DNA from 3 places in the Halomonas garicola genome. Region 2 is predicted to be linked to each of the others. Evidence: predicted binding sites of a transcription regulator. Region 2 holds the regulator's gene; each other region holds the start of a gene.
The links. Region 2 encodes FNR, which switches genes on or off when oxygen is low (the NO sensors DNR and NnrR bind a similar motif). Its sites were predicted from a motif close to TTGATNTANATCAA; they were not measured.
Positions count from the first base shown of each region.

Region 1: frdA (fumarate reductase (quinol) flavoprotein subunit) is a predicted target of FNR. The motif match lies at 1,726-1,739, and genes of this name have one in related genera.
Region 3: ubiU (ubiquinone anaerobic biosynthesis protein UbiU) is a predicted target of FNR. The motif match lies at 6,849-6,862, and genes of this name have one in related genera.

Region 1 is NZ_AP043931.1:1,692,419-1,703,023, forward strand. It holds gene ACZ46Y_RS08275 (aspartate ammonia-lyase) at 1-174, opposite strand, end outside; gene ACZ46Y_RS08280 (anaerobic C4-dicarboxylate transporter) at 201-1,622, opposite strand; gene frdA (fumarate reductase (quinol) flavoprotein subunit) at 1,864-3,642, shown strand; gene ACZ46Y_RS08290 (succinate dehydrogenase/fumarate reductase iron-sulfur subunit) at 3,645-4,364, shown strand; gene ACZ46Y_RS08295 (fumarate reductase subunit C) at 4,388-4,786, shown strand; gene frdD (fumarate reductase subunit FrdD) at 4,786-5,163, shown strand; gene ACZ46Y_RS08305 (BCCT family transporter) at 5,393-6,940, shown strand; gene ACZ46Y_RS08310 (efflux RND transporter periplasmic adaptor subunit) at 7,206-8,396, shown strand; gene ACZ46Y_RS08315 (efflux RND transporter permease subunit) at 8,400-10,605, shown strand, end outside.
Region 2 is NZ_AP043931.1:2,418,101-2,428,705, forward strand. It holds gene ACZ46Y_RS11655 (heavy metal translocating P-type ATPase) at 1-279, shown strand, start outside; gene ccoS (cbb3-type cytochrome oxidase assembly protein CcoS) at 276-527, shown strand; gene ACZ46Y_RS11665 (sulfite exporter TauE/SafE family protein) at 508-1,221, shown strand; gene hemN (oxygen-independent coproporphyrinogen III oxidase) at 1,306-2,700, shown strand; gene fnr (fumarate/nitrate reduction transcriptional regulator Fnr) at 2,782-3,534, shown strand; gene ttcA (tRNA 2-thiocytidine(32) synthetase TtcA) at 3,544-4,452, opposite strand; gene ACZ46Y_RS11685 (DUF294 nucleotidyltransferase-like domain-containing protein) at 4,577-6,391, opposite strand; gene ACZ46Y_RS11690 (hypothetical protein) at 6,390-6,572, shown strand; gene ACZ46Y_RS11695 (DUF4212 domain-containing protein) at 6,711-6,971, shown strand; gene ACZ46Y_RS11700 (sodium:solute symporter family protein) at 6,978-8,783, shown strand; gene ACZ46Y_RS11705 (hypothetical protein) at 8,924-9,448, shown strand; gene ACZ46Y_RS11710 (PAS domain-containing hybrid sensor histidine kinase/response regulator) at 9,557-10,605, shown strand, end outside.
Region 3 is NZ_AP043931.1:2,303,511-2,314,115, reverse strand. It holds gene nosZ (TAT-dependent nitrous-oxide reductase) at 1-189, opposite strand, end outside; gene nosR (transcriptional regulator NosR) at 193-2,331, opposite strand; gene ACZ46Y_RS11120 (c-type cytochrome) at 2,366-2,560, opposite strand; gene hemN (oxygen-independent coproporphyrinogen III oxidase) at 2,988-4,373, shown strand; gene ubiT (ubiquinone anaerobic biosynthesis accessory factor UbiT) at 4,393-4,881, shown strand; gene ACZ46Y_RS11105 (U32 family peptidase) at 4,851-5,786, opposite strand; gene ubiU (ubiquinone anaerobic biosynthesis protein UbiU) at 5,795-6,790, opposite strand; gene ACZ46Y_RS11095 (aconitate hydratase) at 6,936-8,888, opposite strand; gene ACZ46Y_RS11090 (penicillin-binding protein 1A) at 9,057-10,605, opposite strand, start outside.

The DNA of each region.
Region 1 (10,605 bases), 730 kb from region 2:
CTGAAGCAGGACCCCGAACCATTCCCGGGGCACTCCCTCCTGGCTGATCCAGTCACCACTGGAGAATGTTTGGACATCACCATATTCGCGCAACATATCAACGATATGTTGATCAGCATCACCGATTTGAGTCCCTGAAGTAAGATCCTGAGTGGACACTTCATTAACGTTCATCTCGCTTCTCCTAATAATCGCGATGGTCAAAAGACCTGGGAAATGAGCAACCCGATAATGACGGTGCCAATAGTGGCGACCAGCCCGGGGAGCATGAAGGAGTGGTTAAGCACGAACTTGCCGATCCCGGTAGTACCACTGCGATCAAAACTGATGGCAGCAAGGATCGTTCCGTAGGTAGGGAGGAAAAAGTAACCGTTAACGGCCGGCCACATGGCAACCAGCTGGGGACCACCGATACCTAGCGCCAGCCCCAGGGGCAGTAAGGCCCGAGTAGTAGCGGCCTGGCTGAATAACAGCACCGAGGCAAAAAACAAGCCGATGGCGAAGGTCCAGGGGGCAGCAGTTACCATGTTGCCAAGTCCGCCCACCACGGTTTCCTGATTGGCATCGATAAGCGTCTGACCGAGCCAGGCAAGCCCAAAAATACCCACAAGTGCCACCAGACCGGACCGAGCGGTGGCAGCCCGCGGGACAGCCTCAACGTCTACCCGACAGATCATCAGGATGATCGCTGCCACGGCCAGCATCGTGATCTGGATTGTCAAAGACATGGATAGCGGCACCAGTTCACCGCTGGTATCGGGAAAGGCTGGCCTCAGGCCCTCAAAGAAGCCCAGTACAACGATGGAGGCTACGCCCAGCAGGAAAATCAACGCACTAACACGGCCTTTCCACGGCCGAACAGACTCGGCAGGCTCTTTATCAGTCACCGCAGTGTCCGAGGTAGCGGTATTGGCTGTCACAAGGCTCTTCTCAGATCCGGCAACCTGTGAAGCCTGTGTATCGCTGGGTCCTTCGGGAATCGGTTCTACCAGTCCCTCGCTGACTCGCTGCTGAAACACCGGATCCTCTGACAGTTCCTTCCCGCGGCGGTAGGAAATCAGCGCCGCCAATACGATCCCCATCACTGTGGCGGGCACAGAAATCGCCATAATCGTCGCCAGCGTCATGCCCTCGGATTCCAGTATCACGATGATGGCCGCCATCGCTGCGGAAACCGGGCTGGCGGTGATCGCCTGCTGTGAAGCAATGGTCGAGACCGCAATCGGGCGCTCGGGCCGGATCCCGCTACCGTGAGCGACGTCATGGATGACCGGAAGCAACGGATAGAAAATATGACCGGTACCGGCACCGAAGGTGAACAAATAGGAAACCAGCGGTGCCACGATGGTGATGTGCTTGGGGTATCGGCGAATGATTCGTTCGGCAACGTTTACCAGCCAGTTGATTCCGCCGGCGGCTTCCATTACCGCTGCCGCACTGATCACCGCCAGGATAATCAGCATTACGTTAATTGGTGGTGCGGCAGGCTGCTCGCGGAACACCACCGTCAGGATAAGCAGGCCCACGCCACCCCACATACCAAGAGCGATGCCTCCCTTGCGGGCGCCCAGTGCAATAACGGCCAGCACAGTGAGAAGTTCAAGGAGAAATATCCAGTCCATAGTGTAATCGTCACGCCTCCATGGGTTGTCGATTAACCGGTCTACATTTTTTGCTCAAATATTTTACCTATTGCTACCGTATCCACTATTTAATTAGTTTAAATTGATCCAGATCAATATTTATCCAGTTTATTTCTATTTGGAATGAAAGAAATTATTTTATATGCAAATATTTCTAATAGACGGGTATGAGAGTGTTCGCATGCCTGACTGAATCACCGAATAACCGACGAGAGCCGCTATGCAACATCAAGACGTTGATATCGTGATCGTAGGAGGCGGCGGTGCAGGATTACGCGCCGCGATTGCCGCTGCAGAAAGTGGCAGAAACAAGGGGGAACGGCAGCGCATCGTGATGCTGTCAAAGGTATATCCCATGCGTTCTCATACGGTCGCGGCGGAAGGTGGCGCCGCTGCCGTTACCAGCGATGAAGATACGTTAGAAGCTCACTTTGAAGACACTGTCTCGGGAAGCGACTGGCTTGCTGAACAGGGGGTTGTCGATTACTTCGTCCGTCACGCCCACCAGGAATTAGTGCAGCTGGAACGCTGGGGATGCCCCTGGAGCCGTAAAGCGGATGGTACCGTGCAGGTGCGTCGCTTTGGCGGCATGAAAACGGCTCGTACCTGGTTTGCAACGGACAAAACCGGCTTTCACATCTTGCACACCCTGTTTCAGACGTCGTTGAAATATCCCGAAATTGAACGTCTTGACGAATATTTCGTACTTGACGTCGCAACAGTCGACGGCGCTGTTGCCGGCGTTATTGCCCTACAGGTCGCCACGGGCGAATTGATTTTGCTGCGCGCGAAATCGGTGATCATGGCAACCGGTGGCGCCGGGCGCCTGTTTCAGTTCAATACCAACGCCGGCATCGTGACCGGGGACGGCATGGCCATGGCCTACCGTAGCGGTGTGGCCCTACGCGATATGGAGTTCGTACAGTACCATCCTACCGGTCTTCCGGGTACGGGCATTCTGATTACCGAAGCGTGCCGCGGAGAGGGTGGCCTACTCTTGAATAAGGACGGCTACCGTTATCTGCAAGATTACGGGCTGGGACCGGAAACGCCGCTGGGGGAGCCGAAGAACAAATACATGGAGCTCGGGCCACGCGATAAGCTGTCCCAAGCGTTCTGGCAGGAGCAAAAGGCAGGACGTACCGGACGCTTCGCTGACAGCGACGTGGTCTATCTCGACCTGCGCCATCTGGGTAAGGATTACCTATATGAGCGCCTTCCCTTCATTTGTGATCTGGCCAAGTCCTATATCAATATTGACCCGGTCAACGAGCCCATTCCGATTCGCCCGGCGGTACATTACACCATGGGTGGCATTGAGACAGATGCCAACTGTGAGTCTCGTCTGAAGGGGCTGTATGCCGCCGGGGAGTGCGCCTCCGTGGGGCTGCACGGTGCTAACCGGCTGGGATCGAACTCACTGACGGAGCTGCTGGTCTTTGGCCGCCTGGCAGGCGAACAGGCAAGCCAGCGGGCAGCCACTACCCACTTCGCCGACCTCGAGTCGCTTCAACGGCAGTTTCAAGCCAAGCGGCAACACATCGACCGGCTACGTGAGGCCAGCGGCACGGAAGACCGGGTTGAACTGAAGCGCGAAATGGTTCAGGCCATGGAGGATGGCTGCGGCGTTTATCGTGATGAGGAGCGCATGCAAGGTGCCTTGAACACTATCCGTGAGCTCAAGTCACGGTATCACGATATTCAGCTGAATGACCGAAGCAAAGCTTACAACACCGAATTGCTGCTGTGCATCGAGTTGGGCTTTGGGTTGGATATTGCGGAGGCGACCTGTCTGGCCGCCTTACACCGTCGGGAATCCCGCGGCGCCCATCAGCGCCTCGACGAAGGCCTTCAACAGCGTGACGACATCAACTTTTTGCAGCACAGCCTGGTGTTCTTCAAAACCGACGCCCCTGCAGAGCTGCGCTGGCAAGAGGTAGATACTCGCTTCTCGGCGCCAGCGGTGCGCGCTTATGGCGATGCGGGCAAAGGAGCATAGCAATGACGACCAAACGGCTTAGTATTCAACGTTATCTCCCCGAGCAGAGCGAGGCGCCATTCTGGCAGGACTTCGACGTTCCCTATGACGACAGCACCTCTATCCTTGAGGCCTTGAACTATATCAAGGACGAGCAAGATGCCAGCTTGAGCTATCGCTGGTCATGTCGCATGGCTATTTGCGGCTCTTGTGGCGTAATGGTTAACGGGGTGCCAAAGCTGGGCTGCAAAAGCTTTTTGAGGGAATATCCGGAAACCGTCAAGATAGAACCCTTGGCGCACTTCCCCATAATGAAAGACCTCATTATCGATATGGATCTGTTTCTTGAGCACCTGACCGCCGTTCAGCCTTATTTGATCAATGAGTCGGAAGAAAGCGCAGAGCCCCATAATCAAACCCCGGAGCAAATGGCCAAATACGCGCAGTTTTCCGACTGTATCAACTGTGGGCTTTGCTACTCTGCGTGCCCGCAGTTTGGCCTTAACCCCGGCTTCCTGGGGCCGGCAGCGCTGACGCTGGCACAGCGTTATAACCTGGATAACCGCGACCAGGGTAAAAAGCAACGCCTGACACAAATGAATCGTGACGAAGGCGTTTGGTCCTGCACTTTCGTCGGTTACTGTTCAGAAGTGTGTCCGAAAAATGTTGACCCAGCGGCGGCCATAAACCAGGGCAAAGTCGAATCGGCCAAAGATCTCTTGATCAATTTATTCAAAGGCTAGCTATTCAACTGCAGGAGGCTTTCATGGACAAATCAACAGGACATTTTCCCGAACTTAAACGCACCTGGTGGTTAAAGCACCGTTACTTCATGACCTATATGGCCCGCGAAGCTACGGTCCTGCCGCTGGTTTTTTTCATTGCTTGCTTACTCGCCGGGATATACTGCCTCTTGCAAGGGGCTGATAGCTGGCAAGGATGGCAACAGTTCATGCAAAATCCCGTTGTCATCGCGATTAATCTACTGGCTTTCATTGCCAGCCTTTTCCACGCCGCCACATTTTTCACGCTTTTCCCACGAGTTATGCCGCTTCGCGTAAAGGAACGATTATTGCCAGCGAAATGGATCGTCCTGGGGCAGTGGCTTGCCGTACTGCTGGTAACGGTATTATTTGCCTGGGTATTCATCGGAAGGAGCATGTAATGGAACATCGCATCAAGAAAAGTGCCGAGCCTGTCTGGTGGGCCTTATTCAGCGCCGGTGGTGTCTGTTTTGCGGTATTCGTTCCAGCCGCCATTCTGTTTATTGCCCTGCTATTTCCCCTGGGAGTGTTGCCAACAGAAACGTTTGATTTCGAGCGCAGCCGCGCGATGCTGTTCAGCTTTTTCGGCCTGATGTTCGTTGGCGCTGTCATCTGCCTCCCGCTGTATCATGCGATGCACCGTATTCGTCACGGTCTGCATGATCTGAAGCTGGGCAGTGACAAAACGAACAAGACCATCGCCTATAGCATTGCGACCTTGTTCAGCTTGCTTGCGCTTTTACTGGTGCTGCTGGGAATACTTTCCAGCAATATCTAACACTTTCCGCCCGCAGTGCTATGCGCTGCGGGCGGAAGGCCTTGGGTTATCCCGCCCCCCTTTCTGGCTTCATCTTTTTTGGGACATACATCTAACGTTAAGCACCAAACGTAACAATACATACTAATTCTCTGATATAATACGCCACTTCTGCCGCGCCAGGATTTCCATTCTCTAAAAACAGCCGACCCTTGCGCACAACACGATGACGTTACGGAAGCCCGACACCATGCCATCGCTCAAGAAAATGAGCCTATTTATCGTCTCGGCCACCATCATTGCCCTGCTGCTGATCTTTGTTGGCTGGCAGGGGGACACGGCAGCCACGCTGTTCTCACGCCTACAGGGCATCATGGCGGGCTCTACCGGCTGGCTTCTTATTTTCATCATAAACGCCGTGCTGCTGTTTGCCTTGTACCTATTGTTTACGCCGCTGGCCCGGATTCGCCTGGGCGGGCCCGACGCACGCCCCGAGTTCAGCCGCCTTGACTGGTTTGGCATGCTGTTTGCCGCGGGCATGGGCATCGGGCTTTTGTTCTACAGCGTTTCCGAACCGTTGCAGCATTACGCCTCGTTCCGTCCTTATTTAAGCAGCGATGCCACTACCGCCCAGTTTTCCATGGAGATGACGTTTCTTCACTGGGGGCTGCACCCTTGGGGCATCTACGCCCTCGTAGGGCTGACGCTGGCCTTCTTCCATTATAACGCCGGTCACAAGCTCAGCTTTGAGGCGCCGCTACGCGAACTCCTGCCCGCTGCCTGGGCACGCCGCCTGGGCTGGGTGGCGAATATGGCAGCCGTGATTGGCACTATTTTTGGTATTACCACCTCATTGGGGCTTGGCGCCAGCCAGGCCAGTGCCGGCATCGCCGAGCTAACCGGGTTGGACGCCAGCCTGGGGCTCAACCTTGGCGTTATCGGCGTGGTGTGTACGCTGGCCATGGTCAGCGTGCTCAGCGGGCTGGGCAACGGCGTCCGTCTACTCAGCAAACTGAACCTGGTCGTCGCGGCCAGCCTGATGCTGTTTGTGTTATTTGCCGGCGAGCCGCTGTTTATTTTCAAGGCGCTGGGTGAGCATCTGGGCGGCTATATCAACGACTTGCCCAAGCTATCCACCTGGAACGAGACCTATAGCGGTACCCACTGGCAGTCGCAATGGACCATTTTCTACTGGAGCTGGTGGATCTCCTGGTCTCCCTTTGTCGGCATGTTCATCGCCCAGGTCTCTCGGGGCCGGACCATCCGTGAATACCTGCTTGGCGTCCTCTTTGTCCCGACCCTTTTCAACTTTCTGTGGATGACGGTGTTTGGCAGCAACGCGCTGTTTCTGGAGCTGTTCGAGAATGCCGGGTTTGCCAATACCGTTACCGTTGCCCCTGACGAAAGCCTCTATCGCTTGCTCGACTACCTGCCGCTGAGCACCTTCACCACGGGGGTGGCCGTACTGGTCGTGCTGATATTTTTCGTCACCTCAGCCGACTCCGGCGCCCTGGTGGTGTCAACGCTAACGTCAAACGGCAACGCCCCCAGCTGGCGACAGCGCTTCTTTTGGGTCGCGGCGGTTGGGCTGGTCACCGCCTTTCTGCTGCGCGCCGGCGGGTTGGACACCCTCCAGTCGGCGGCCATTGCCAGCGGCCTGCCGTTCGGCCTGCTGCTGCTGACGTTCATCCCGGCGCTGAGCATCGCCCTGCGTCGCCCTTACGTACGCCCCCAGGATGCCGGTACGGAAGCGAACGCCGACGTGCAGTCCGGGCCTTCTGCCCAAGAGGCTGAATAATGCTATTTGCCTGCACACCGACTGGTGGCTCCGCCACACCGGAGCCACTTCATGAAAGTCAAAGTCCGGATAGATCGTCGGTGCCATCCTGGGCATGCCCCAGCTGATAAGCGACTGAGCATTCGCAGCAGTAGCCGGGCATACATTCTTGTATGTAAGTAGGCGGCTGCACTATACTCCTTCTCCTCGCTAGGGCTACCACTGCCGCCAAAGCGCGGAATGCGAAGAACCCAGCCATACACCGCGCCTTGGGGGCCAAGTCACGATGCGAACCTCTGCCAGACCTGTATTTACGTCTTTCACCAAGCTGCTCAATCTTGCCAGCCTGATGCTGATGGGCTTCGTGCTTGCTGCCTGCTCAGATGCCGAACAAACCTCTGACGACACCGAGGCGTCGCCGCCTGCCGTGCTGGTAGCGCCGGTGGTCGAGCGTTCGATAAGCGCTGGCGAGTCCAAGGTGGCACGTACCCGTGCCGTACATCGGGTGGAGCTGCGTGCGCGCGTTTCCGGCCCGCTGGTGACGCGTAATTTCACAGCAGGAGAACACGTCGAAGAGGGTCAGCTATTATTCGAGATTGAGCCGGATCAATACGAGGCCGAAGCGGCCGCAGCGGCCGCTAGCGCGGCCGAAGCCAAGGCCAGTCATGACAAGGCCAATCAGTACCTCAATCGTCTGAAGTCGGTGGCCAGCGGTGGCGTGGCAGCCTCGGATATGGAAACGGCGCGCAACGACGTGCAGACCGCCAAAGCCCGGCTGGAGCAGGCCCGCGCCCGACAGCATTCGGCCGAGCTGCAATTGGGTTATACCGAGATCCATGCGCCCATCGCCGGCCGTATCAGCGAGGCCCAAGTCGATGTTGGCAACCTGATTGGACCAGACAGCGGTGTGCTCGTCACGATCGTGCAGCTGGACCCCATCTACGTCGACTTTACCGTCAGCGAGCGCGAAACCACACGCTTTATCCAGCGGCGGCGCGAGGCGGATGACGACCAGGCAGATATTGATGACTATCGCCTTCGCATGCGCCTGTCGGACGGCAGCCTGTACGAGCAGGGAGGCCGGCTGGACTATGTAGCAAGCGAAGTCGACCGATCAACCGGCACGCTAGCCATGCGCGCGGTAGTGGATAATCCGGAGGGCGTGCTGCGCCCCGGGCAATTCGTGACGGCGCTGATATCCGATAGCGAGCCGCAAAAACGTCTGGTCATCCCCCAGGCCGCGGTTCAGCAGGATAAAGAAGGCTACCAGGTCTTGGTGGTCGACGGTGATGGCGAGGTCGAGCGTCGTCAAGTCAAGCTTGGCGACCGCCGCAAGGTCGATTGGGTTGTGGAATCGGGGCTGCGTGCCGGGGAAAATGTGATTTTCCAGGGGCTACAGAAGGTGCGTCCCGGAATGACTGTCACCGCCGAACCGGGGAATCCCCGTGCCGGCCTGACCGATGAGTCGGGAGATTAGGCCGTGTTCAGTCGTTTCTTCATTCATCGGCCGCGTTTCGCGATTGTCGTCTCCCTGGTGATTGTGCTGGCCGGACTACTGGCGCTCACCGGTTTGCCCGTCAAGCAGTATCCGCAGATCACACCGCCCGGGGTTCGAGTCATGGCCACCTACCCCGGTGCCAGCGCAGACGTGGTGGAATCCACCGTAGCCACGGTGATCGAAGACGTGGTCAACGGTGTTGACGGCATGAGCTATATGTCGTCGACCAGCAGCAACGGCCGCTACGAGCTCAACATCACCTTCGAGCTGGGCACGGATCCGGATATCGCCGCGGTTGATGTCCAAAACCGTGTTTCGCTGGTTCAGGCCCAGCTTCCCCAGGCCGTGGCCGATCAGGGCCTGTCGGTGTTCAAGGCATCGGTCTCCATCCTGCAGATCTATGCGCTGTACTCGCCGGACGAATCCCATGACGCGCTGTTTCTCTCCAACTACGCCAGCACCAACGTGGTGGATAGTTTATCGCGGGTGCCGGGGGTCGGCGACGTCTTTATCTTCGGCGCCCAGGATTACGGCATGCGCATCTGGATGCAGCCGGATCGCATGGCCGACCTGGGGGTAGTGCCCAATGATATTGCCGGGGCCATTCGCAGTCAGAACGTTCAGGCAGCGGCTGGCCAGGTCGGGGCGCCACCGGCGGCAGACAGCCAGCAGTACCAGTACACGGTGCGCGCCCAGGGTCGCCTTGATGACCCCGAAGGGTTTGGCAATATTGCCCTGCGCACGACCACCGATGGCGGCATTCTGCGTATCAGCGACGTGGCCGATGTAGAGCTCGGCGCCCAGTCCTACAGCTCTTTCGGCCGCTTTTCCGGCCAGCCGGCGATTCTGATGGCCGTCTTCCAACAGCCCGAGGCCAATGCCCTGGACGTGGGACAAGGCGCCGAAGAGGAAATGGCCGAGGTCGCCAAGCGCTTCCCCGAGGGGATGGACTATGAGCTGGCGTTCGACACCACAGACTTTATTACGGTCAGCCTTCAGGAGCTGATCGTCACGCTGGTGATTGCTCTTGTGCTGGTGATCGCCGTCGTCTTTGTGTTCCTGCAGAACCTGCGGGCAACGTTGATACCGGCGCTGGCGATTCCGGTATCGCTGATCGGCAGCTTTGCGGTGCTGCTGCTGATTGGCTTCTCGATCAATACCATTACCCTGTTCGCGCTGATACTGGCGATCGGGGTGGTGGTGGACGACGCCATTCTCGTGCTGGAAAACGTCCAGCGCCATATGGATGATGGCATGTTGCCACAGAAGGCGGCACTCACCACCATGCGCGAAGTGACCGGCGCGGTAGTGGCCTCCACGCTGGTGCTGCTGGCGGTGTTCGTGCCGGTGACTTTCATGCCGGGAATCGCCGGTCAGCTCTACCAGCAGTTCGCCCTAACTATCTCTATTTCAGTGGCGATCTCCTCGGTGGTCGCGCTAACGCTTAGCCCTGCACTATGCGCGGTGCTGCTCCAACCCAGGACAGAGGCGACTCCGAGCCGAGGGTTCCGCTGGTTCAACGCAGGGTTTGAGCGGCTGACCCGCGGCTATGTCCACGCTGCCGGCTTCTTTGCGCGCTACGGCTGGGCCACGCTGGGCGTGCTGGCCGCTACCGGCGGACTGGTGGCCGTGCTGTTTGTAAGCGCGCCCACGGGCTTTCTACCTGACGAAGACCAGGGGGCACTGTTTGTGCAGATCCAGCTGCCCGATGCGGCGTCGCTTGAGCGCACCGACCGCATCATGCGCGAGGTGGACTCGCGGGTCAGCGAGATGGAGGGCGTGGCTGATATCATCTCTATCCGCGGCGCCTCGCTGCTCGGCAGCGACGGCCCCAACGTCGCCATGGCCATTGTGCAGCTCAATCCCTGGGATGAGCGCGGCGATGCGAGCCTGTCGGCGGCAGCGCTGACCGAGCGCGTTTCGCAGCGCCTGGCCGATATCGCCGGAGCCACCGTCACGGTGTTCGCGCCCCCGGCCATTCCGGGGTTGGGCGTGGGTGGCGGATTCGAATTCACGCTTCAGGATTACGCCGGCCACGGCCCGACAGCGCTGGCACAGACGGCGAGAGGCCTGGTCCAACGGGCCAATCAGGATCCGCGTCTGGCGCGCGTATTCACGTCCTACTCACCGGACGTGCCGCAGATACGCCTGAACGTCAATCGTGATCAGGCGCACCTGCTCGACGTGC
Region 2 (10,605 bases):
GCCGATGCAGTACTGCTCAGCCCCCGGCTTGTACGCATTGCCGAGGCGGTTGAAATCTCCCGAGCCACCAGGCGTATCATGCGTCAGAATATGGTCTGGTCGGTGTGCTACAACGCCGCGGCGCTGCCGCTCGCCGCCATCGGCGTGGTACCGCCCTGGCTTGCCGCCATCGGCATGTCGGCAAGCTCGCTTGTTGTGGTGGGCAACGCCCTGCGCCTGACGCGCTGGAAAACCCGGCCGGCGCCCCACGTCTCTTCTCCGTCACCGGTGGCCGCATGAAAATTCTTTATCTGCTGATTCCCATCTCGCTGCTGTTTTTGAGCATCGCCGTCTGGGCATTTTTCTGGGCGGTGAAAAACAACCAGTTTGACGACCTGGAAGGACCGGCGTATCGCATTCTCTTTGACGAGGACGAAAACGACCTGACGCCGGAAGAGCGCGAGCGCCGCCGGCACAACGCCGAGGCCGCACGCGAGCGGCAAAAGCAGCGCAAGGAGGACGACCGCAATGAATCCCACGGGCCTTGATCTGCCGCCGGTGCTGGCGGCCTTTGTCTTCGGCTTGATGGGCGGGGCCCACTGCATCGGCATGTGCGGCGGCATCATGAGCGCGCTGACCTTTGCCGTTCCGCCCAGCATGCGCCACCCGGCCAGGCTTTCCGGGCTTTTGCTGAGCTACAACCTGGGCCGTATTTCCAGCTACATGATCGCCGGCGCGCTGGTGGCAACGCTTGGCACGGTGTTCTCCGTTACCCCGGCGGCGCGCCTGGCGCTGCAGGTATTCGCCGCGGTGATGCTGATTTTGATGGCGCTGTACATCGCCAACTGGTGGAAAGGGCTTTTAAAGGTCGAGGCCGTAGGCCGGCGCTTCTGGCGCTACATCGAACCTTTCGGTCGGCGGCTGATGCCGGTGGTCAAGCTGCCCCAGGCGTTTGCCCTGGGCGCGGTCTGGGGCTGGCTACCCTGCGGGCTGGTCTATTCCATGCTCGCCTGGAGCCTGGCCATGGCCGACCCGGGGCGCGGGGCGTTGCTCATGGGCGCCTTTGGCCTGGGCACGCTGCCGGCGCTGTTGGCGACCGGCTTTGCCGCCCGCCAGTTAAGCGCCTTGATTCGCCACCCGGCCACCCGCACCGTCGCCGCTCTGCTGATTATCGGCTTTGCCCTGTGGCAGCTGTGGTCGACGTACCAGATGGCCACCGTGGCGGAAATGTCCGGCGCTTAATTGATATAGCTCAACTCCTGCCCTCGGGCCCGGCGCTAGGATGGCAGCATCATCCTTGCGTTCTTCCCACCGGAGTTGTCTGCCATGGCCAGCGCTGCCCCTTTGTTTTTCGATGCCGCAGCGCTGACTGCTGCCCGCCAGGACGCCCTGCGCCGCCACCACGGCGCCGGCGGCCCGCGCTATCACCAGTACCCCAACGCCGGGGCGTTTCACGACGCCTTCGGCGGCGACGACCTCTGCCGGGCGCTTGAGCGCAGCAACGCCGGCGGCCGCGGGCTTTCGCTTTACGTGCACGTACCCTTTTGCCGCCAAAGCTGCGGCTACTGCACCTGCCCGCGCATCATCACCCGCGACACCTCCCGGGCCGAGCCCTATCTGTCGCGGCTGGATCGGGAAATGGTGCTTACCGCCCGCCATCTGGACCGCACGCGCCCGGTGGAGCAGCTTTACTGGGGCGGCGGCACGCCGACGTTTCTCTCCCTTTCCCAGATGAGCGACCTCTTTGACCGCCTTGACGCCCGCTTCGGTCTGTCGTCATCCTCGGAGCGCGACTACGCCATTGAAATCGATCCCCGCGAAGCCGACGTCTTCACCCTGCGCCACCTGCAGGTGCTGGGTTTCAACCGGCTGAGCCTGGAGGTGCTGGACTTCAACCCCGAGGTGCAGCAGGCCATCCGCCGCGAGCAGCCGCGGATCATGACCGAAACGCTGATGGAAGAAGCCCACCGGCTGGGCTTTCGCTCGCTGAACCTGGACATCGGCTACGGCCTGCCCCGTCAGACCCGAGACAGCTTCGCCGCCACCCTGGCCGACGTCATCGAGCTGAACCCGGCGCGCATCACCCTCCAGGACTATGTTCACAAGGACTATGCTTATCGCCCCCGGCGGGGGCCGCGCCAGCAGCGCATCGACAGCGCCCAACTGCCCGCCGCGGCGGACCGCCTGGCCATGCTGCAGCTGGCCGCCGAGCAGCTCGGCCGAGCAGGCTATGTGCACATCGGCATGGATCACTTTGCCCGGCCAAACGACAGCCTCGCCGTGGCCGCACGGCAGCAGACCCTGGGGCGCAACCTCCAGGGCTATACCACTCACGGCCACTGCGACCTGCTGGGGCTTGGCGTATCGGCCGCCTCGCGTATCGACGACGCCTACGCGCAGAACCCCGCCCGGCTCGGCGATTACGCCAGCGCCCTGGACGACGGCCGCCTGGCTACCGCGCGCGGCCTGCGCCTTGAGCGCGATGACGACATTCGCCGCGCCGCCATCGAGCGGCTGATGTGCGACGCCCAACTGGACCTTGCCGCCCTGGGCCGGCGTTTCGGGATTGACGCGCCGCGCTATTTTGCCGCGGCGCTGGCTCGGCTGGACGACGCCCACCACGACGGGCTAGTCGAGCGAAACGGCGATATCCTGAGCGCTACGCCCGACGGACGGCTGGTGCTCCACCGGCTGGCCCGAGCGTTCGACGCGCACCGCTAGCGGCAAAGCGTCACCGGCGGCTTGTGGGTTACCCGCGCTTGCTTCCATAATAGCGCCGTGACCTACTTCACGGAGGACTGCATGCCGGAACCACTCAGCCGTCGGCGCCCCCTGCTCCACGAAACCCGCTGCCAGACCTGCAGCTTAAGCTCGCTGTGCCTGCCGCTTGCCCTCGAGCTTGACGACATGAGTCAGTTCGACGCCATCATTCGGCGGCGCGCGCCGCTGAAAAAGGGCGAGCCGCTGTTTCGCCAGGGCGATACCTTCACCAGCGTCTTTGCCGTTCGCTCGGGCAGCCTCAAGCAGGTTGCCATCGAAGGCGGCGGCAACGACCAGCTCACCAACTTCTACCTGCCAAGCGAACTGGTCGGGCTCGACGGCATCGACGAGTCAAGCTACCCGGGCAGCGCCATCGCCCTGGAGACCACTACCGTCTGCGAGATCCCCTTCGACCGCCTCGATCTGCTCTCGGAAGAGCTGCCGGAGCTGCGCCTTCAGCTATATCGCAGCATGAGCAAGGAGCTGCGCGACGATCGCCGCATGATGCGCCTTTTGTCGCGCAAGACCGCCGACCAGCGCATGGCCAGCTTTCTGATCACGCTGTCCGATCGTTTCCGCCGCCGGGGCTACTCGCCCTACAGCTTTCGACTCTCCATGGCCCGGGCGGACATCGGCAACTACCTGGGCCTCGCGGTGGAAACCGTCAGCCGCATTCTGAGCCGCTTCCAAACCCAGGAGCTGGTGGCCGTCTCCGGCCGCGAGGTGAACATTCTGGGAATGCAGCGCCTGCTGGCGCTGGCCGAAGAAGAGGCCCAGGAAGCCGCCAGCTCCTGAGGGCCGCCGTCAGCCGACGTTGACGGCCTGGATGCGCCCGGCCAGCGCTTCGGCCTGGCTGGCTTCCAGCCGTTCGAAGTCAAACAGCTCGCGGTCGGCAAGCTGGGACGGGGCGACGTTGGTCACCGCCTTGAACATGCTTTCCAGCCGGCCCGGATGGTTTTTATCCCAGTCATTGAGCATCGCCTTGACGTTCTGGCGCTGCATGTTGGGCTGGGAGCCGCACAGGTTGCAGGGGATGATGGGGTATGCCATCTGCCGGGAAAACTCGGCGATATCGGCTTCCTTGCAGTAGGCAAGCGGGCGGATGACGATGTTTTTGGCATCGTCGGAGAGCAGCTTGGGCGGCATCGCCTTCAGGCTGCCGCCAAAGAACATATTGAGAAACAGCGTCTCCAGAATGTCTTCGCGGTGGTGGCCAAGCGCTATCTTGGTGGCGCCGATCTCTTCGGCAAAGCCGTAAAGCGAGCCCCGGCGCAGCCGCGAGCACAGCGCGCAGGTCGACTTGCCCGCGGGGGTTTTCTCCTTGACCACCGAGTAGGTGTCGCGCTCGAGGATGTGGTAGTCCACGCCGAGCCCGTCCAGGTAGTCGGGCAGCACGTGCTCGGGAAAGCCCGGCTGCTTCTGGTCGAGATTGACCGCCACCAGCGAAAAGCGCACCGGCGCGCTGCGCTGCAGGCTGCGCAGCATCTCAAGCATGGTATAGCTGTCCTTGCCGCCGGACAGGCACACCATCACCCTGTCGCCTTCCTCGATCATGCGGTAGTCGATAATGGCGTTGCCGGTCTGGCGGCGCAGGCGTTTTTGCAGCTTGTTGAAGTCGCGCTTGCGGCGCACGTCGTCTGCCGACGGTGCGTCGTCTTCTAAGGCGGCGGAAACGACGGAATCATGGGCTTGCACGGGATCGGGATGCGACATGGGGAATCTGCGCGTGTTGGTGGTAAAAGGGGGCGGCGAGTGACGTCGGACGGCGCCACGACGCGAAATACATGGCCGCTATTGTAGCAACACCCGGCGCCGCCCCACCAACATTGACGGCCGCTTAGGCATATTCCAGGTGGTAGCGGTGCGACAGCCGCTGCTTAAGATCCTTGACGATGTGCAACGCCTCGCGCAAGAGGTCGCGCTCAAGGGACGACAGCGCCTGCACCACCACCCGGTCGCGGCCCTGTCCGCTGGTTTCGTCCTCCGCCAGCTGGCCCTTGAGCCTGAGCTCGCTGAACAGCGACAGCGCCTCGCCAACGTCGTCGGCAAAGCGGCGCTTCAGCCGGCCGTCTGCCACCAGCGCGTCCAGCCGGGCAAAGGTCGAGGTCGCCTTGATGCGCCGCTCAAGCGCCATGGTGCGCACGCCGTGAACGATGGGAAAAATGCCGCCCTTCTTGATGTCGATGCCGTGCTGGGGCTTTTTCAGCGAGCCAAACAGGGTCAACGGCGTCGAGAAGCGCAGCGCCGCCCGGGCAAAGTAGGAGAGCAGCAGCTCGTCGTCGGCGCAATGCGCAAACAGCGTCTCGCGCACGCGCTCGAGCAGCGTGGCGTTGCCAGCCACGGCGTGGGCATCGAGCATGATGGCAAGCTTCATCAGGCTGTCGCCGTCCCGGGCGGCGACCCAGCGCGCAATGCGCGCCTGCCACTCGCTGACGCTGCCCCGCCACTCGGGGTTGGAGACCATGATATGCCCCGGGCACGGCGGGTAGCCAAGCGTCGCCAGGGCGTCGCTGAAGCGCTGCATGGTGTCGTCGGCGCCTGGCCAGTCCAGGTCGTCTTCAAGGATCAGCCCGTTGTCCTGGTCGGTCTTCAAGATCTGCTCGCCGCGGCCTTCGCTGCCCATTACCATCAGGCAGCTCGCGCTTTGATAGCGCGCCTCGACGCAGAACGTCCAGGCCTTGTGGATGATCCGGCCGTTGAGCGCTGCCAGCAGCTCCATGGCAAAGCGCAGCTTGACCCCTTGCGCCATCAGCGCGCTGACCAGCTCCGGCGTGCGCCGGCTGGCCGCGGCCAGCGCCTCCAGGTCGGCGGCCTGCTCTACCTGCAGGCTCACTACGTAGCTGCGGCTGGAAAAATAGCTCAGCACGTCGGTCAGCTCGACCACGCCGACCGGCGCCTCTCCTTCCAGCACCACCACCCGGGACACCTGACGGCGGGTCATCAGCACCAGCGCCTCGAACAGGTATTGCTCAGGCGTTACCGTGATCAGCGCGTAGCGGGCAAGTTCGCCCACCGGGCTCTGCCGCGAGGCGCCGTCCAGCACCATGGCGTTGAGCAGGTCGGTCTTGGTCAGCATGCCGTAGCCGTCTTCCCCCTCGACCAGCAGGCTGTCGACGTGATGACGGTTGAGCTGCGCCACCGCTTCGGCGATATCGGTGCCGGCCGCCAGCCGGCGGGGCGTACGCATGCAGTCGCGCACCTTGGCCAGCATGAAGCCGGCCATGGTCACCCCGCCCTGGGCGCGCTTTTCCGTCAGCCGGCGCGCCTTGCGCGCCAGCGACTGACGAAAATAGGCATCAAACTCGGGGCAGGCGCGGCACAGCTGCTGAAAAAGCACCTTGGGCACCAGGTAGCACACGCACTCCTGCTCGGCGATAAAGCGGTAGCGGCTCTGGCCGTTGATGATGCTGATGGCGCCGAACACGTCGCCGGCGGTATAAAGGCCGATGCGCGCGGTGGCGTCGGGCAGCGTCGGGTCCACCTCGGCAACCTCGCCCCGGTGGATCAGGTAAAGAAACTCGCCGGCCTGCCCGGTATCCAGCAGGATGTCGCCGCGCTCGAAACAGGCGATGTCCATGCCGCGCCGGGCATGCTCGCGCCCCGCCGCGTCGAGCAGGGAAAAAGGCGGCTGGGACAGCTCGACATCAACCATGACACCCCCGGCAACAAGAAAGGCAGATACCGGCAGTATCGTCGCTATGGCGCGCGCCGGCACCTATACCATCGTCATATTCATCAGCGCCGCTTATATCAGCATCACCTCCACCACGACCCACACCACGATCCACACCACGGCCTACACCATGGAGAGTGCCGGGCGATTGATACCTTAGTGTAGAGACCAAAGTCTGGATTTCTTTTTGGCGCTTTTTGCCCACTATAAAAGCACGTTGTGCCGGGCCACCGCCCGTGCGCGACGGCACTTACATACCGTCTCCAACCTTAAACAATCACAAGCGGAGAACTACGCCATGGCAGATGACAACACCAACGCTGCGGCCTATTGGAAAGCCAACGTGCGCACCATCCTTGGCTGCCTGGTCGTCTGGGCCTTTGTCTCGTACGGCTGCGCCATTCTGTTTCGCCCGTTGCTGGCGGGTATCCCCATCGGCGGTACCGACCTGGGCTTCTGGTTTGCCCAGCAGGGCTCGATTTTGACCTTTATCGCGCTGATCTTCTTCTACGCCTGGAAGATGAACCGGCTCGACGCCAAATACAGCCTCGGGGAGTAAGCCAGCATGGATCAGTTCATCATCAACATACTCTTTGTGGGCGCCTCTTTCGCGCTCTACATCGGCATCGCCGTCTGGGCGCGCGCCGGCTCGACCAAGGACTTCTACGTTGCCGGCGGCGGCGTGCACCCCATTACCAACGGCATGGCCACGGCGGCGGACTGGATGTCGGCGGCGTCGTTTATTTCCATGGCAGGGCTGCTGGCCGCCGGCGGCTACGCCAACTCGACCTACCTGATGGGCTGGACCGGCGGCTATGTGCTGCTTGCCATGCTGCTTGCTCCCTACCTGCGCAAGTTCGGCAAATTCACCGTTCCGGCCTTTATCGGCGACCGCTTCTACAGCAACACGGCGCGCCTGATCGCCGTGGTCTGTCTGATCATTGCGTCGACCACCTACGTCATCGGCCAGATGACCGGGGCCGGCGTGGCGTTCTCGCGCTTTCTTGAGGTGTCCAACACCCTGGGCATCTGGATTGCCGCGCTGATCGTGTTCCTCTACGCGGTGTTCGGCGGCATGAAGGGCATCACCTATACCCAGGTAGCCCAGTACGTGGTGCTGATCATCGCCTACACCATTCCGGCGATATTCATCGCCATGCACCTCACCGGCAACCCCATCCCCATGTTCGGCATGTTCAGTACCCATACCGAATCCGGCATGCCGCTTCTGGACAAGCTCGACCAGGTGGTGACTGCGCTGGGGTTCAACGCCTACACCGCCGACGTCGACAACAAGCTCAATATGGTGCTGTTTACGCTGTCGCTGATGGTGGGTACCGCCGGGCTACCCCACGTCATCATTCGCTTTTTCACCGTACCCAAGGTGGCGGACGCGCGCTGGTCGGCGGGCTGGGCGCTGGTGTTCATCGCCCTTTTGTACGTCACCGCGCCGGCGGTAGGCTCCATGGCCAGGCTCAACCTCCTGACCACCGTATACCCCGACATGGCGCAGCAGACCGAGGACTACGACGCCGCCGCGCAAAACCCCATCCTCTATGAAGATCGCCCCGGCTGGATCCGCTCCTGGGAAGACACCGGCCTGATCACCTTCGAGGACAAGAACAGCGACGATCGCATCCAGCTCTACAACGACGACAGCGACGCCTTTGCCGACAAGGCCGAGGAGTTCGGCTGGGAAGGCAACGAGCTTGCGGTCAACAACGACATCCTGGTGCTGGCCAACCCCGAAATCGCCAACCTGCCGCCCTGGGTCATCGGCCTGATTGCGGCCGGCGGCGTGGCGGCAGCGCTCTCGACGGCGGCGGGGCTATTGCTGGCGATTTCATCGGCGGTAAGCCACGACCTGATCAAAAACACCCTTAATCCCAACATCACCGAAAAGGGAGAAATGCTCGCCGCGCGGATCTCCATGGCCGGGGCGATCCTGCTCGCCACCTACCTGGGACTCAATCCGCCCGGTTTTGCCGCGCAAACCGTGGCGCTGGCCTTCGGGATCGCCGGTGCCTCGCTGTTCCCGGTGCTGATGATGGGTATCTTCTCCAAGCGCATCAACAACCGCGGTGCCGTAGCCGGTATGCTTACCGGGCTTCTGACCACGCTTTTGTATATCTTCACCTACCTGGGCTGGTTCTTCATTCCCGGCACCAACATGCTGGCCAACACGCCGGAAAACTGGGTGCTGGGCATCTCCCCGCAGTCCTTCGGGGCGCTGGGGGCGATGATGAACTTCGCCGTGGCCTTCGCCGTTTCCAGCGTCACAGCCGCACCGCCCAGGGAAATCCAGCTGCTGGTGGAAAGCGTGCGCTATCCCAAAGGGGCCGGCAACGCGCCGCACCTGAGTCGGCACTGACGCATGATGACACCGCGCTGATACGCGGCCATCTGGCTATTGCCACTCTGACCCGGCGGGCTTCCGTAAGGAAGTCCGCCTTTTTTCCACCGCGTCAACGCCTCGCGCCGGCGTTAGCGCCCCGTCATCGAGGAGACGCCATGCTCTGGCACTTGATCGCCGCCGTGGTTTCCGGCCTGGCCGCCGCGGGCATCGGCCTGTTTTTGCGCACCCTGAGCGGCAAACGCCTGCCCAAATGGATCGTTCCGGTCTGCGCCGGACTGGGCATGCTGGGCTATCAGATCAACGCGGAATACCGCTGGTTCGAGCACAAGCAGCAGCAGCTGCCGGAAAGCGCCGTGGTGATTTCCAAGGAGACCGGCAGCGCCGTTTGGCGGCCCTGGACGTTTATCTTTCCCATGGTGGACGCGTTCAGCGTGGTCGACCGCGACAACATCCACCACGGCGCCCGGGAGGAAACGCCCGTCACCGAGCTGATCGTCTATCACTTCGAGCGCCACTATGCCGACGTGGTCACCCCCACCCCCTACCTGATCAACTGCGACACTCGGGAGCTGGTGCCGCTGGATGATGACTCCGGCAAGCCGGCGATGAATGAGCTTCGCACCCTGCGCGACAGCGCCCCCTTGTACATCACCGCGTGCCGGCCGCCCCGGGAGGTCTGATACGGCCACTCCTTCACTCCGGCCGCCTGACGCCTACGCCCATTTCACCTAGAATGGGCGTTTTCTACCGGCGGCCCGGGCCGCGGTGCGCCACGGCGGGAGCGTTCGATGTTTTATGCAGGGCTACTCATCGCGGTATCGCTTTTGTACATTGCGGTGCTGTTCGGCATTGCCTGGTACGGCGACCGCCGGGCCCACACCCACGGGGCCAGCCGCCGCCGCCCGCTGATCTACAGCCTGGCGCTGGCGATTTACTGCACGTCCTGGACGTTTTACGGCGCCGTGGGCCAGGCGGCCACCTCGGGCTGGTCCTTTGCCAGCATTTTTGTCGGGCCGGTGCTGACGTTTCTGCTGTTCTGGCCGGTGCTTTCCAAGATGATTCGCGTCGCCAAGCACCAGAACATCACCTCGATTGCCGACTTCATCGCCTCGCGCTACGGCAAGGCCCAGTCGCTGGCGGTCTTTGCCAGCCTGATCGCGCTGATCGGCACGCTGCCCTACATCGCCCTGCAGCTCAAAGCCGTGGCCACGTCGTTCAGCATCCTCACCGACAGCGCCAGCGCCCAGCACGCGCCGCTGTTTGGCGACGCTGCCTTTTACATTGCCGCGGTCATGGCGCTGTTCGCCATTTTATTCGGCACCCGCCACACCGACGCCACCGAACACCACGAAGGGCTGATCCACGCCGTGGCCTTCGAGTCGCTGGTCAAGCTGGCGGCGTTCGTGATTCTCGGCGCGGTGGTGACCTGGGGCATGTTCGACGGGCTGGGCGAGCTTGCCCGCTACGCCGACGGCCAGCTCCAGCTGGAGCGCCAGCTGGCCGAACAGGATTTCGCCCACGGTTTCTGGGCCCAGACGCTGCTCGCCATGCTGGCGATTTTCTGCCTGCCGCGCCAGTTCCACGTCGCCGTGGTGGAAAACACCCACCCGGACGACGCCCGGCGGGCGCGCTGGCTGTTTCCGCTTTACCTGGCGGCGGTAGCGTTTTTTGTGGTGCCTCTGGCCGGCGCCGGACTGTGGCTATTTGGCGATACCGATATCCAGCCCGACACCTACGTGCTGGCGCTGTCCATGGCATCAGACCACGGCTGGCTGCCGCTTCTGACCTTCATCGGCGGCTTTTCCGCCGCCACCAGCATGGTTCTGGTCGCTACCGT
Region 3 (10,605 bases), 110 kb from region 2:
GTAGTATTCGTCAAGCTCGCCGGGGGCAACCTCGATGCCGCTTTCCGCGGCCTTGGCCTGGCGGCTGGTCATCAGCGCGCCGGTGCCGAAGCCGCTGGCAAGGCCCGCGCCGGCGACGCCGGTGACCGCGCTGTTGCGCAGAAAGTGGCGGCGGCCCAGATTTTTCACGTCGTTTCTCTTCTCGCTCATGTCTTACTCCTGTTGCAGGGCGGGAATACGCTCTAATTTGCTTTTCCCGGCCTTGCCGGGGTCATGGGTGGCAACGACAGGTCGATCCTCGGCCATGCGCGTTGCCTTTTCCCGACGCTTGCGCCGCTTCACCATGGGCGGGCAGCGATGCTCGTCGTGATAGAGGATCTGGCAGTCGAGACAGTAGTGGCACTCGTTGGCGTTGATGTGCCCGTCCGGATGGATGGCGCCGACTTCGCACTCGTGGGCGCAGATCTGGCAGGGCGTGCCGCAGCTGCCGCGGTGGCGCTTGAGCCAGTCAAACAGGCGCAGCCGGGCAGGAATGGCCAGCCCCGCGCCCAGCGGGCAGACGTAGCGGCAGTAGAACTTGTGGTTGAAGGCGGAGACCACCACCAGCCCGATGGCGTAGGCGACAAAGGCCCAGTCGCGCTGGAAGCGCAGGGTGATGGCAGTTTTGAACGGCTCGACCTCGGCGTAGCGCTCGGCGGTGCCCAGCGAATGCAGCGACACCGCAAACAGCGCCAGCAGGATAAGATACTTGATCGCCCAGAGGCGCTCGTGCAGGCCGAAGGGCACTTCGATCTGCTTGACGCCGAGCTTGCGCGCGGCCTGGTTGACCAGGTCCTGAAGCGCGCCGAAGGGGCACAGCCAGCCGCAGAACACGCCCCGGCCCCAGAGCAGCAGAGTGACCGCCACGAACGACCAGAGGATGAACATCATCGGGTCGATCAAGAAAGCGCCCCAGCTGAAGTCGGTGATCAGGGCATGGCTAAAGGTCAGGATGTTGACCACCGACAGCTGGGCCAGCGCGTACCAGCCGATGAAGAACAGCGTGTAGAACTTGAAGCCCAGGCGCAGCGGGTTGAGCATGCGCGGATGGCGCGCGAGCACGTCCTGGAACAGCATGATGCCGGTGAGCACGATTAGTCCGGCGCCCAGCACGCCGATCTGGAACGCCTTGTCGCGCCAGACCTGTACCCAGATGGCCTCTTCCACCGGCGGCTCGGGGCGCTCGATGTAGGCCTCGGGGATCGAATAGTCGGCGTTGAAGCGGGCAAACTCGGTGTCCAGCGGGCCGGAGGCGCGGCGCACGAGAAGCGAGAGCTGCCAGGGAGCGCCGGGGTCGAAGGCGGCACCTTCGCGGACGATGAAGATGTCGCGCTCGCTGAAGGCCGGGGAACCGTCGATGGCAAGCTCCCCCAGGCGGATGTGATCGCTGTCGTGAAAGCTGATCGAGCTTCCGTGCTGGGCAAGCTCGACGCGGTCGAAAATGCCGCCGCGCACGTAGCCCGAGCCCTTGAACGAGTAGTCGCCGCGTCCCATCAGCGCCACGGCGTGCTCGCCGGGCTCAAGCTCGTCCATCAGCGAGGCGTAGCCGCTGTCGCCGAGCAGATTGCGCCCGGCGGTGGGGGCGTTCAGGTAGGTATAAAAAAGCTCGATGAAGGTATTATCCGCGGGCTCCGGCGTATGCATGTAGTCTTCCGCCGGAGTGCCGACGAAGGCCTCGTCGACCTCGCCGTGGGTCAGGTGCAGGCGGCGAACGGTGCCGTCGCCCACCAGGGTCTGCCAGTCGGCCGGGTCATACACGCCGTCAAGCACCTCGGCCGGCGGCATGGCCGAAGGATCGGCAATCAGCCCCCGGTCGGCGGCCACCAGGCGCGCGGAGCGCATGATGGTGTCGCCGGCGACGATCACCGTGACCGTGGCGCCGGAGACGGCGTCAAGCTCGCTGCCGACCTTGAGATGATCGCTAACGTGGGCGCCGATGTGCTTGTCGGCAAAGTTTTCCAGCTTCGACTCGGGGATGCCCACCAGCATGATCGGCTCTTCGTGGCCAAGCACGTCGGTCTGGACGATTTGCCCCTCCGTGTCGATGCCCACCAGCAGATTGATGGGCTTGCCCGAATAGGCGGGAATAGGGGCTACGTCGATAGATTCAAAGGCGTAGCCGAGCAGGGTGTCGTCCTGCATCACGCGGCTGACCGGCCACTGGGAGTCAGCCGGCTCCAGCCGGTTGGCCGAGGGAAACCCCGCCTTGAGTGAAGAGAGTTCGACGGCCTGGCTCGCCGTAGCGATGAGCAGCAGGCCGGCGGCGATAAGCCAGACGCAGGCGGCGCGTAGCCGGCAGACGGGGCGGGGCATGGGGTCCTCCTCGGACTGGGGGCCGGAGACGGCGTTACAGCGTCGGTTCGAGCATGTAGTCCACGGCGGCTTTGACGTCGTCGTCGCTCAGGCTGACCTGGCCGCCTTTGGGCGGCATGGCCTGGAAGCCGTTGATGGCGTGGTCGTACAGGGTGTCGATGCCTTTTTCCTGGCGCGGCGCCCAGGCGTCGGCGTCGCCGCGCTTCGGCGCACCCGCGGCCCCGGTCATGTGGCAGGCTATAGGTGGCTTCGCCGTCGGCCTGGGCGGCGGTGGCGGTGAGGGCAAAGGCCAGGGGAAGCAGCGTTACGGCAAGCAGTTTCATAATGAGTGTTCCTTATGCATCTTTTTGGGGAAAGAGAAACGTTATTGAGGTAGCCGGGTCGGAGGCTGCCCGAGTGCGTGGTCCTAGACTAGAGCGCCTGAATCCGGCGGACGTTGACGTGGATCACTTTTTGCGCCGGCTACTCTCATAAAATACGGCCATTACTCCCAAGGAGGTAGCCCCCGGGCCGCGTGGCATTCGGTCGCATAACGCCTCTGCTCGGACGGGTAGCCCCGGCCCGGCAGAGGCGCTATGTTGGGCGGCATTGACCGCCGCCGTTGCCCGGCGGCGGTACAGATCCGAGAGCGCAAAGACGAAAAGGGCCTTGATGCTATGCAAGACGAGCTGTTGTTTGATCGCGGACTGGTGGAAAAGTACGACCGCCCGGGGCCGCGCTATACGTCCTACCCCACCGCGCCGCAGTTTCACACGGCCTTTGCCGAAGACGACTACCGCGCCGCCGCGGCGCGCAGCAACGCCGCGGACCGTCCCAAGCCGCTGTCGGCCTACGTGCACATCCCCTTCTGCGAAAGCCTTTGCTACTACTGCGCGTGCAACAAGATCATCACCCACAACCGCGAACGGGCGGCGGAGTATCTCGACTGGCTCAAGGATGAAATCCGCCTGCAGGGCGAGCTTTTTGACGAGTCCCGGCGCATGACCCAGCTGCACCTGGGCGGCGGCACGCCGACGTATCTGAGCAACGATCAGCTGGCCGAGCTGATGGCCGCCCTCGATGACGCCTTCCACTTTGCCGCGCCGGAGGAGCGCGAGTTTTCCCTGGAGGTCGATCCGCGCACCGTCACCGCCGAGCAGATTCACGAGCTGCACGCTCTGGGCTTCAACCGCCTGAGCTTCGGCGTGCAGGACTTCGACCCCGACGTTCAGCGCGCGGTCAACCGCGTGCAGAGCGAGGAGCAGGTGGTGGGGCTGATGCAGGCGGCGCGCGATGCCGGGTACGACTCGATCAGCGTGGATCTGATCTACGGCCTGCCGCTGCAGACGGTGGCTAGCTTCGACGCCACCCTGGACAAGATCGTGGCGCTTAAGCCCGATCGCATCGCTACCTACAGCTACGCCCACCTGCCGTCGCTGTTCAAGGCCCAGCGGCTGATCCGCGATGAGGACATGCCGCCGCCGGAGCGCAAGCTCGAGCTTCTCGAGCTGATCATCCAGCGGCTGATCGCGGCGGGCTATGTCTACATCGGCATGGACCACTTTGCCCTGCCCGAAGACGAGCTGGCGCTTGCCCGGGACAACGGCACCCTGCAGCGCAACTTCCAGGGCTATTCCACCCACGCCGACTGCGACCTGATCGGCCTGGGGGTCACCGCCATCGGCAAGGTGGACGACACCTACAGCCAGAACGTCAAGGAAACCGCCCAGTACCAGCACCGCCTGGAAAACGGCCGGCTGCCGGTGATGCGCGGCTACCGGCTGAGCGACGACGACCGCCTGCGCCGGGACGTGATCAGCACCCTGATGTGCCACGGCGAGCTCGACTTTGCCGCCGTGAGCGCCGCCCACGGGATCGATTTCACGCGCTATTTTGCCGACGCCCTGGCATCCCTTGACGAAATGCAGGCCGACGGCCTGGTCGAAGTCGGCGAGCGGCGCCTTGACGTGCTGCCCGCGGGGCAGCTGATGATGCGCAACCTGGCTATGGCCTTCGATGCCTACCTGAACCCTGCCGAGGCGCGCTATTCGCGCACGGTGTAAGGCGACCTAAAGGATTGTTATGTCTGCTCTGCCGTTTTCTCACCTGCCATTCACCGGTGCCGTGCCCGCGCCGTCGCGGCTGATTGCCCTGCTGGACCCCCGGGTGCCCCTGGCGCTCAAGCGCCGGGTGGTCGAGCCGCTGCTCAACCGCACCTTTGCCGAGCCGCTGGCTGAGGGCGAATTCGACGCCCTGGAAGGGCGGCGGGTGACCCTCGAGGTGGCAGACCTGGGCGTGCGCCTGACGCTTGCGCTTGATAACGCGCGCTTTGCCCTGAGCCGGGAAGACGGGGAAGCCACCATCCGCGGCGGCTGGCGGGAGTTTTTATGCCTGGCCACGCGCCGGGAAGACCCGGACGCGATGTTCTTTCAGCGAAGGCTTTTGATCGAAGGCGACACCGAGCTTGGGCTCACGGTAAAAAACCTCCTCGACGGCCGCGAGGAGGGGCTTTCCGAAGGGCGTTTGGGTGCGGTATTGCGTCAGCTGGATGCGTTGGCCGCCCGAGTGTGATCCATGCCCGGGCGGCCGTGCCAGTAGCCGTCGCAGACGTCGGCGTCCACCAGCGCCAGCGGGTCCGGGGCGGCAAGCTCGCCGCGCCTGGCGGCGTCAAATCCGGCTACCACATCAGCCATGCCTTCGGCTCGGGGGCTTAAGCGCGCCACACTCGCGCCCGAGGCGGCGATGGAGGCGGCGTCATAGCGCAAATCCTGGCAGGCGCCGGAGAGCGTCTGGACGCCGTTCAGGGTAAACACTTCTTTCGATTCCTGGGAGCGCAGCGTCATGCCTTCCGGGTGCTTCTGGCAGACGAACTGGCAGCGATCCTTGGGAGTTTGGTAGCGCCGGGCGGTAAAGCAGCGCGACGACCAGGCAAGCGGCAGGTGGCCGTAGGCAAACACTTCGCAGGCGGTATTAACGCCCTGTTCGCGGCAGTCGGCCAAAAGCCGGGTGACGTCCTCCCCGGACATCTCTACCGGGGCGTTGAAGCGCGTCATCCCCGCGCGGGCAAGCACGCCGATGGCCGCGGCGTTATACAGGTTGAGCGCGGCTCCCGCCACAAACTCAAGGCCTGCGCTTGTACACCGCTGCACCGCGCTCTGGTCGTTGGCTTCCACGCTGAATTCGCCGTTGTCGCACAGCTTGCGCAAATCGCGCAGGTCGGCCTCGGATTCGATCAGCGTCTGGCTTGAAAGCACCACCTCCTTGCCGCTTTGGGCAAGCTCGCGGCCTATCCCCAGCCAGTCGTCGAGCTTCATGTCCCGGCGGCGCGAGCACACCGATTCCCCGAGATAGACGATATCCACCGGCCAGTCGGCGGCGTCGCGGTAAAACTGCGCGTAGCGTTCGCGCGTCCAGTAGAACAGCACCGGCCCCAGCGCTAGCCGCAGCGCGTCCGCCTTGGATGATGTATCCGCCATGTTTCCTCCTATTTCCAGCGGCGCTCGTAGGCGCCAAGGGTGGTGGTGGTGCCTTCGGAAACCTCGCCGAGCCCCGCAGTCCACGCAGGGTCTGGGTGAAAGCGCCCGGGGGCGGCCTCCAGCCGGTCGATGGCGGAGCGCCAGATGCCGGCGACTTTGGACACGTAGGCGGGGCTTCTTTGGCGGCCTTCGATCTTCACCGCGCTGATATTCAGTTCGGCAAGCTCGGGCAAAAGCTCCAGGGTATTCAGGCTGGTGGGCTCTTCGATGGCGTGATAGGTCTCGCCTTCGACCTCGAAGCGGCCCTTGCACAGGGTGGGGTAGCCGGCGTTTTCGCCCGCGCCGTAGCGGTCGATGAGCACGCCGTTTAGCCGCGACTCGAGCCCTGAGTCGGTTTCTTCCCAGCGCACGTGGGCCGCCGGCGAGCACACGCCCCGGGTATTGGGCGACTCGCCGGTAAGATACGACGACAGATAGCAGCGCCCCTCGGCCATGATGCACAGGCTGCCAAAGGCAAAGACCTCGAGCTCTACCGGCGACTGCCCGGCCAGGTCGCGCACCTGGGTCATCGACAGCACCCGGGGCAGCACCGCGCGGCGGATGCCGAACTGCTCGTGGTAGAACCTGAGCGCCTCATGGCTCGTCGCCGAGCCCTGGACGGAAAGATGGCGGGAAAGGTCGGGGTAGCGCTTGGCGGCGTAGTCGAGCAGGCCCATGTCGGCGAGAATCAGCGCGTCCACGCCGAGCTCGGCAGCGTCGTCCACCGCGCGGGTCCACATGGCAAAGCTCTCGGGCTGGGGGTAGGTGTTGATCGCGCAGAATACCCGCTTGCCCCGGGCGTGGGCGTAGTCGATGCCTTCCCGTGCGCGCTTGTCGGTAAAGTTGAGTCCGGCAAACTGGCGGGCGTTGGTGGTGTTTTGAAAACCGAAATAGACGGCGTCGGCACCTTCGTCTACGGCGCGCTTGAGCGCGGGCAGATTGCCGGCCGGGCAGACAAGCTCCATGTTAAGCCTCCCGTGATAGGTAAGGCCGTCATGGTAAGGCGAAGCCGAGAGGTCGCAGTTGACCTGGATCATGGTGCGACCCCTGGCTTGCGGCTTGCCGGTGCGATCAACCCCCGGAAAGAAGCCGGGTTCTACAAAGCCGGCGTCAGGCCGCTTTCTTGTTGGCCCGCATCCAGTTGATCAGCCCGCCGGCGAGCAGCACCTCGACCTGGCGGCTGCTCAGGCCGTGCTTCAGGGCTATCTCGCCGCTTGCGCCTCTGGCCTTGAGCGTATCGCCCTGCTTCAAGGCCTCGTGCAGGCCTTCGAAACTCAACGTCTGGTCGGCTTCCAGCTTGGCGTAATCGTCGTCGCTAACGAAGGTCAGCGGCAGGACGCCGAAGTTGATCAGGTTCTGCCAGTGAATGCGCGCGAAGCTCTTGGCGATCACGATGCGCAGCCCCAGGTAGCGCGGGGCGATGGCGGCGTGTTCCCGGCTAGAGCCCTGGCCGTAGTTGTCGCCGGCGACGATGATATGGTCGCCTTTTGCCTTGGCCTGCTCGACGTAGTTCTCATCGACGCCGCGCAGGGAGAATTCCGCGATCTTGGGGATATTGCTGCGATAGGGCAGCACCTCGCTGCCCGCGGGCATGATCTCGTCCGTGGAGACGTTATCCCCGGCCTTGACCAGGAGGGGCAGTTCGGCGCTGTCTTCGATGGGCTCGAATTCCGGCAGCGACTCGATGTTGGGGCCCTTGATCAGCTCGATCTTCCGGGCCTTCTCCTCCTTCAGGGGCGCAAATAGGTTCTGGGTGTTGATGATCGGCGATTCGGGCTCCTCGATAGAGGGATAGTCAAAATCCAGGTCCCGCGGGTCGGTGATCTCGCCGCGCAGCGCCGAGGCGGTGGCGGTTTCCGGGCTGCACAGGAAAACGCTATCTTCCCGGGTGCCGGAGCGGCCGGGGAAGTTGCGCGGCGTGGTGCGCAGGCTGTTGGTGTCGTTGGCCGGCGCCTGGCCCATGCCGATACAGCCGTTGCAGCCGGCCTGATGCAGCCGCGCCCCGGCAGCCAGCAGGTTCGCCACGTGGCCGTCGCGCACCAGAGTCTCGAGGATCGAACGCGAGGTGGGGTTGATATCAAGGGAAATCCAATCGTGGATTTGGCGCCCTTCGACCATGGCCGCAGCGATGGCCAGATCTCGATAGCCCGGATTGGCGGAGGAGCCGATGTAGGCCTGGGAAAGCGGCTCCCCGGCGACCTCGCTTACCGGCACTACGTTGCCGGGGCTCGAGGGCTTGGCGATCAGCGGCTTGACCGTGGACAGATCAATGGTCTCGTGGACGTCGTATTCAGCGCCCGGGTCCGCCTTGAGCTCCTGCCAGTCGTCCTCGCGGCCTACCGACGTCAGAAAGCGCTTCACCGCCTCGTCGGAGGGAAAGACGCTGGTAGTGGCGCCGAGCTCTGCGCCCATGTTGGCGATCACGTGGCGGTCCATGGCGGACAGCGTCTCAAGGCCCGGGCCGTAGTATTCGATGATGCGCCCGCTGCCGCCGTCGACCCCGTGACGGCGCAGCATCTCCAGAATGACGTCCTTGGCGCTGACCCAGTCGTTGAGCTTGCCGGTCAGCTTGACTCCCCAGATTTCCGGCATCTTGAGATGGAAGGGCTCCCCGGCCATGGCCATGGCCACGTCGATGCCGCCGGCGCCGATGGCCAGCATGCCCATGGAGCCTGCTGCCGGGGTATGGCTGTCCGAGCCCAGCAGGGTCTTGCCGGGCTTGCCGAAATGCTGCTGGTGGGTGGGGTGGCTGACGCCGTTGCCGGCCCGGGAGAACCACACCCCGAGCCTGGCGGCGGAGCTCTGCAGGAAGAAATGATCGTCGGGGTTCTTGTTGTCGCCCTGGATCAGGTTGTGATCCACGTACTGGGCGGAAAGCTCGGTCTTGACCCGATCAAGGCCCATGGCCTCCAGCTCCAGCATCACCATGGTGCCGGTGGCGTCCTGGGTGAGGGTCTGGTCGATGGCGATGGCGATCGGCTCTGTGGCGTTCATTTCGCCTTCCACCAGGTGGGCCTCGATCAGCTTCTGGGCAACGTTTTTGGCCGTGCTGTTTTTAGACATGAGGGCTCCTTGCTGCGTTGTTCTGTCGAAACTCCTCGACTCAGTGTAGCCCCTTGGCGGCCGCCCCGTCTTGGCCGGTGTCCTGGTCGGATAGTTGCATGGGCCCTCGATCAGGCAGCGGTCGCGGCGCCCACGCAGGCACAGCGACCGTGCAGGATCAACGGCGGATCAGAAGATCGACTCGGCGGTGCCGGAGCCTTCGGAGCCGCTGACTCTTTCCAGCTCGCGGCTGACGCGCCGCGGCTGATAGCTGGGCAGGTGCTCCTCGTCGAAAAGCTCGCTGATGCCCCCGGACTCGTCGTCGCGCATGCGCAGCCCGGTATCCGGGTCGACCCGCATGCTGACGACGGTTTCCGGCTGCTCCGGCCAGGCTTCGGGGGTGCCCTCAAGGGCGCCGCCCATGAAGTCCTTCCAGATCGGCAGGGCCGCCTGGGAGCCGTATTCGGCGATGGTCTGGTTGCTGTCCTTGCCCACCCAGACGGCGGTGGCGATATTGCCGTTGAAGCCGGCAAACCAGGCGTCCCGGAGGGCGTTGGTGGAGCCGGTCTTGCCCACGATGTCGTCGCGCTCAAGGGTCAGCGCGGCGCGCCCGGTGCCGTGTTCGATGACGTCGCGGAGCATGTCGCGGAGAATGTAGACGGCTTCCTTGTCGGCGATGCGCTGGGCTATGCGGTAGCTATCGCCGTCGATCTCCACGGTCTCTTGCCCCTCGGCGCAGTCGCGACAGGCCGCCGTGGGGTCGGCCTTGTAGACCTCGGTGGCGCTGTCCTCCTCGCCGCGCTCGATGCGCTTGATGTACCAGGGCGACACCTTGAAGCCGCCGTTGGCGAGGATGGCGTAGGCGTTGGTCATCTCCAGGGGCGTCAGGCTGGCGCTGCCCAGCGCCAGCGACAGCCCCCGGGGCAGGTGATCGGGGTTGAAGCCGAAGCGCTCGAGGAAGTTGATGGTATAGCCAAGCCCCATACTTTGCAGGATGCGGATGGTGACCAGGTTGCGCGAGCGGGCCAGCGCCGGGCGCAGGCGCATGGGGCCGTTGAAGTCGCGGCTGGAGTTCACCGGGCGCCACAGCGAATCGCTGCCGTCGTCGATGACGATGGGGGCGTCGTTGACCACGCTTGCGGCGTTCATTTCGCCGTCGTTGAGTGCTGGCAGATAAATGAACGGCTTGAAGATCGAGCCGGACTGGCGGCGGGCCTGGATGGCGCGGTTGAATTTGCTGGCGTCAAAGTCAAAGCCGCCCTGCAGCGCCACAATGGCCCCGGTGCGCGGCTGCTGGGCAACCAGCGCGCCTTCGGCTTCGGGGCGCTGGGACAGGCGCAGGGTGTCTTCCTCGTCGTCGATGATCACGCGGATCAAATCGCCGCGCTTGGCGATCTGTTCAGCGCTTCCCTTGCCCGTCCATTTCATGCCTTCCCAGTTCAGGGTGTAGACGTTTTCCTCATCGGTGAGCACGCGCATTTCCCGCTCGCCGCTTTCGACCACGATGGCAGGCTCGAGCAGGCCGTAGCTTGGCGTACGCTGGAGCACCTGCACCCAGTTGCTCACGTCGCCCTCGATGCCTGCCACTTCGGTCTGGCTGCGCTCGGCGGCCTCGCGGGCGGTCTGGCGGATTTCCGGCGACTCGGAGAGCTCTTCCTCAAGCCCCTCGGTGGCGGTTTTCTCCTGGGCCTCGACCAGGCTGGCGGGGATGTCGTTCTGCTCGGGCCCGCGAAAGCCG